Regions from separate parts of the Bacillus sp. OTU2372 genome, predicted to be linked through region 2. Evidence: a T-box and tRNA genes for the amino acid it is inferred to sense, from the RefSeq annotation. Region 2 holds a T-box; the other holds one or more tRNA genes.
What was found. A T-box is a leader RNA that pairs with one kind of tRNA and senses whether it is charged. The one in region 2 lies ahead of argS (arginine--tRNA ligase), so its partner is inferred to be a tRNA-Arg.
Positions count from the first base shown of each region.

Region 1: it encodes a tRNA-Arg, which carries the amino acid that the T-box ahead of argS (arginine--tRNA ligase) is inferred to sense. The anticodon was not compared.

Region 1 covers NZ_JASATK010000036.1:206-2,576, forward strand. The annotation lists tRNA gene AAHB15_RS27815 (tRNA-Phe) at 25-100, shown strand; tRNA gene AAHB15_RS27820 (tRNA-Tyr) at 132-216, shown strand; tRNA gene AAHB15_RS27825 (tRNA-Trp) at 221-294, shown strand; tRNA gene AAHB15_RS27830 (tRNA-His) at 309-384, shown strand; tRNA gene AAHB15_RS27835 (tRNA-Gln) at 409-483, shown strand; tRNA gene AAHB15_RS27840 (tRNA-Cys) at 491-564, shown strand; tRNA gene AAHB15_RS27845 (tRNA-Gly) at 577-650, shown strand; tRNA gene AAHB15_RS27850 (tRNA-Ile) at 658-734, shown strand; tRNA gene AAHB15_RS27855 (tRNA-Asn) at 752-826, shown strand; tRNA gene AAHB15_RS27860 (tRNA-Arg) at 938-1,011, shown strand; partial or broken gene AAHB15_RS30345 (nucleotidyltransferase domain-containing protein) at 1,487-1,561, shown strand; gene AAHB15_RS27865 (VOC family protein) at 1,661-2,098, opposite strand.
Region 2 covers NZ_JASATK010000023.1:30,135-32,505, forward strand. The annotation lists gene AAHB15_RS24450 (TetR/AcrR family transcriptional regulator) at 1-176, shown strand, start outside; gene AAHB15_RS24455 (hypothetical protein) at 217-474, opposite strand; gene AAHB15_RS24460 (alpha/beta-type small acid-soluble spore protein) at 574-828, opposite strand; T-box leader at 930-1,142, shown strand; gene argS (arginine--tRNA ligase) at 1,191-2,371, shown strand, end outside.

The DNA of each region.
Region 1 (2,371 bases), on a different contig from region 2:
TGTTGATATATATATAGATTGTGTGGCTCAGTAGCTCAGTCGGTAGAGCAAAGGACTGAAAATCCTTGTGTCGGCGGTTCGATTCCGTCCTGAGCCACCATTACATTTAATGCTGTACTAATCCTATATTTGGAGGGGTAGCGAAGTGGCTAAACGCGGCGGACTGTAAATCCGCTCCCTCAGGGTTCGGCGGTTCGAATCCGTCCCCCTCCACCATTTTAGGGGTATAGTTTAAAGGTAGAACGAAGGTCTCCAAAACCTTTGGTGTGGGTTCAATTCCTACTACCCCTGCCAGAGAAAAGAATATGGCGGTTGTGGCGAAGTGGTTAACGCATCGGATTGTGGTTCCGACATTCGTGGGTTCGATTCCCATCAGCCGCCCCATTTTATTTTTTTTAAAAAAACTATTGGGCTATAGCCAAGCGGTAAGGCATCGCACTTTGACTGCGACATGCGTTGGTTCAAATCCAGCTAGCCCAGCCATTTTTAAGGCAGCATAGCCAAGTGGTAAGGCAGAGGTCTGCAAAACCTTTATCCCCGGTTCAAATCCGGGTGTTGCCTCCAAATCTTTATATTGCGGGTGTAGTTTACTGGTAAAACCTCAGCCTTCCAAGCTGATGTAGTGGGTTCGATTCCCATCACCCGCTCCACCAATATGGGCCTATAGCTCAGCTGGTTAGAGCGCACGCCTGATAAGCGTGAGGTCGATGGTTCGAGTCCATTTAGGCCCACCATAATAATATATTTTTGTTCCGCAGTAGCTCAGTGGTAGAGCAATCGGCTGTTAACCGATCGGTCGTAGGTTCGAGTCCTACCTGCGGAGCCATTTTTTTTTTATGGAGAAGTACTTAAGAGGCTGAAGAAGCGCCCCTGCTAAGAGTGTAGGTCGGGTAACCGGCGCGAGGGTTCAAATTCCTATTTCCACCATTCATATAATGCGCCTTTAGCTCAGCTGGATAGAGCATACGCCTTCTAAGCGTACGGTCAGAGGTTCGAATCCTCTAAGGCGCGTAAAAAAATTAAAAGGTATAAAAGCGCTTATATAAGCGCTTTTTTTGTACTTTTTTAACTTAGCCATCCCTAATTTATCTATTATTTTCATTATCTTATTATAAAACAAAAAGGAATCTGATTTGTTACCACAAGAAAGATTGTGTAGTGTTTTACTTAAAGTGGGGGGTTCTTTATTTACATAAGAGTAAAGCATTTTTTGTTGATCCACTAACGTCTCAGTTATATATAGTATCCGTTTCAAATCATTGATATGGTGCAGAATAGTTTTATTCCTTATACAATTGTCCGTACAGCTTGTTCCACGGCTTTGTTGACTCTTTGTTTTTGTCAAAGCCTGTTTTTAAGAGATATTTTATCCCAGGAAACATCAAATTTCAAAGCGCGGATGTAGGTGAATTCGCCAATCATTTAATTAGTTTAATCAATAAACCTCTTTAATGGCAGGATTTAATAAAACGTGGGGCATTGTTCTGAAACTGGTATTCCTTATCTAAATCCAGAAATTGCCCTTTTATATAAGGTGAAAAATATAAGAAAGGACCATCAAGCCTGTTGTGACCGTCTAGTTAAATGACTTGGTTTTTGCTAATTTAGAGACACTTAAATGGAAATTAGAATCTAAATCATTTAAAGTCCCATTCGATATTTATCTGATTTTTTCCGCCAACTCTAAAATAATTCCCTCAGGACCACGAACGTAGCATAACTTATAACTTTCTTCATATTGCTGTATCTCACTAAAGATTTCTGTGCCCTTCTTTTTCAATTTTGCAACAATAGCTTCAATATCTTCAACAGCAAAGCAAATATGTCGGATACCCAGCGTATTTGCAAAAGGTTGCTGATTATCTTTTTCATCTGACGGCGTATAAAATTTGACTAGCTCTATCCATGCCTGACCATCTGGCATCCCCAATCCTACACATGCCGTTTTAACATCATTAAGCCCAACTATTCTGTCCAACTGTTCTCCATCCAATTCCCATTCCGCTTGCACTTCAAGTCCTAAATCAAGAAAAAACGCTTTAGCCTCTGAAAGATCATTTACGTTTATACTCACATGATCTATTCTATTGATCTTCATTTCTCATACCTCCTATGTTCCTGTTATTTCAATACCTGTATTCGTTTAAGGCTTGTTTGTAGTTCTAATTCGCTTAAAACAGAAAATATCCTTCTGCAACAAACCTGCCAAGTTAGTGGAACAAGAAAAAGGAGCCGCAACTACAACTCCTTGTTTCGCTCAAGCACCCTTTACTTTAAGTGCAACTCATCACAATCTTGTAAATATTAATAAAAAAAGAGCTGCCGACGCAACTCGAGATTTAATTCAAGCACCCATGTTTTATTAACTCAA
Region 2 (2,371 bases):
AAACTGCAATTGCAAAAGGAGCCATTCCACCTGCAAACACGGAAGTAATCAGTTTTCTATTGCTAAAAATGTACATAGCCCTCGTCTCTGATTGGGAAAGAAATCATGACCCATTGAGTTCCGATCAAATTGCCGACGTCATGAAAATTTTTCTGTTAAGAGAGGGGGCAAAATAAGAACAGACTTGTGTCAGGCGCACAAGTCTGTTTGTGTATTTTAATAAAAAAATTGATGTGATGATCGGGAAACCGGTGCTTTCCGTTTACTTGCAAGTGTATACTCTTCCATTAATCCCAAAAAGATTCCAAGTAAGAAAAGGACGACTGAAGCAGCGGTTAATCCGATACCCAATCCGAGTGCGAGGTTGAAACCGTTTTCAAAAATACTGAATAAAAGAAAAATGATTCCAAATCCCCCAACGTAGGTTGATGCCATTTTAAAAGTTTGTAAATTCTTTACATATTTTTCATGCATATCCATCAACTCCTTATACTGAATATTCTACCAATTGTCACAAAATTGTCAAACTTTTTTTAAAATAATATAGGAGCCTTGACAAATGGCTCCCTTTATTTACTGCCTTTTACTTAAGTTTTCTTGTGCCATTTTAACCAATTCACGAACCATACTGCCGCCGAGCCTTCCGCCAACCTTCCCAGCTTGTTCAGAGGTCAGCTGGCCGTTATATCCCTTTTTTAAAGGAACACCAACCTCCTCGGCCGCTTCAAATTTCGCATTCTCAGGACTTCCAGATTGAACAACTCTTGCCTTCAAGGCATCTAATCCATTGCGGGCTTCCGGAACAAGTATTTTATTTCGTCTGGCCATAAAAATCCCTCCTTTAACAGTAAGGTTCCCTAATGAAAAAAATAATCAACACCTATGGATAAATCCTAATCTTTCCAGTATAATAACTGATAATCAAACTGGAAAAGTCAATGAAAAAGAGAGTAGTTATCTGGGAAGTTATAGCGAGTCAGGGACGGTGTGAGCCTGACATGGAACAGATAATGAAACGCACTTTTGAGATGCCAGCCTGAAAAAGTAGGGTGAGGCCGGAGAATCCTCCGTTACAAAAGAAAGCTGGTTCTTTGTGAACAATTAGAGTGGTACCGCGGGAAAATCAAACTCTCGTCTCTTATATAGAGGCGGGGGTTTTTTATTTTTATGAAAACAAAGGAGGCATTAACATGAACTATAAAAAGGAGCTGGCGGCCATACTTTATGGTCTGCTCGATCAGGAAATACCTGCAGCCCAATTGGAAATTTTGATTGAAAAACCCAAAAACCCAGACCATGGGGATTTGGCTTTCCCATGCTTTACACTGGCTAAATTAAAACGAAAATCACCTAACGTTATTGCTCAAGAACTAAGTGAGAAAATTCAGTCAGCAACATTCGGAAAAGTAGAGGTTGTAGGCGGGTATATCAATATTTTTTTAAATAAAAGGCTCGTCTCTGAAAGACTAATAAATCAAGTGATCGCTGAAAAGGGGCAGTTTGCCGGCCTTGATTTCGGGAAGGGCGGAACGGTGACGATTGATCTTTCATCACCGAATATAGCCAAACCGTTTTCGATGGGGCACTTGCGTTCAACCGTGATTGGGAATGCTATCGCCCTTATTGCCGAAAAATGCGGTTTTAAGCCGTTTAAGATCAACCACCTTGGCGACTGGGGGACACAATTTGGGAAGTTAATTACTGCTTATAAACTTTGGGGCGATGCTGAAAAGGTTAAACAAAATCCCATCAAAGAACTCCTTGCTTTGTATATTAAGTTTCATGAAGAGGCAGAAAGTGACTCAACATTAGAGGTTGAAGGGCGCAGCTGGTTTAAAAAACTAGAAGATGGCAACGAGGAAGCCTTATTACTTTGGCAATGGTTCCGTGATGAATCACTAAAAGAATTCTCGCGTATTTATGAGCTGATGAACGTGGAATTTGATTCTTTTGCCGGTGAAGCTTTTTACAATGATAAAATGGATCGGATTGTTAACCTCCTCAAGGAAAAGCAGATATTGGTAGAATCAGACCACGCTATGGTTGTGGATCTATCCGAGGAACAACTGCCTCCGTGTCTTATTAAGAAGTCAGATGGAGCAACGCTCTATGCCACCCGTGACTTGGCAGCGGCGCTATATCGTAAAGAAAACTACGATTTTGTTCAGTCATTATATGTAGTGGGCCATGAACAAAGTTTGCATTTTAAGCAACTAATAGCTGTTCTGGGAAAAATGGGCTATGAATGGGCAGAGAATATGGTTCATGTACCATTTGGAATGATGTTAAAAGACGGCAAAAAGATGTCCACACGTAAAGGTAAGGTTGTGTTATTAGAGGAAGTACTAAACGAGTCAATTGCGATGGCAAG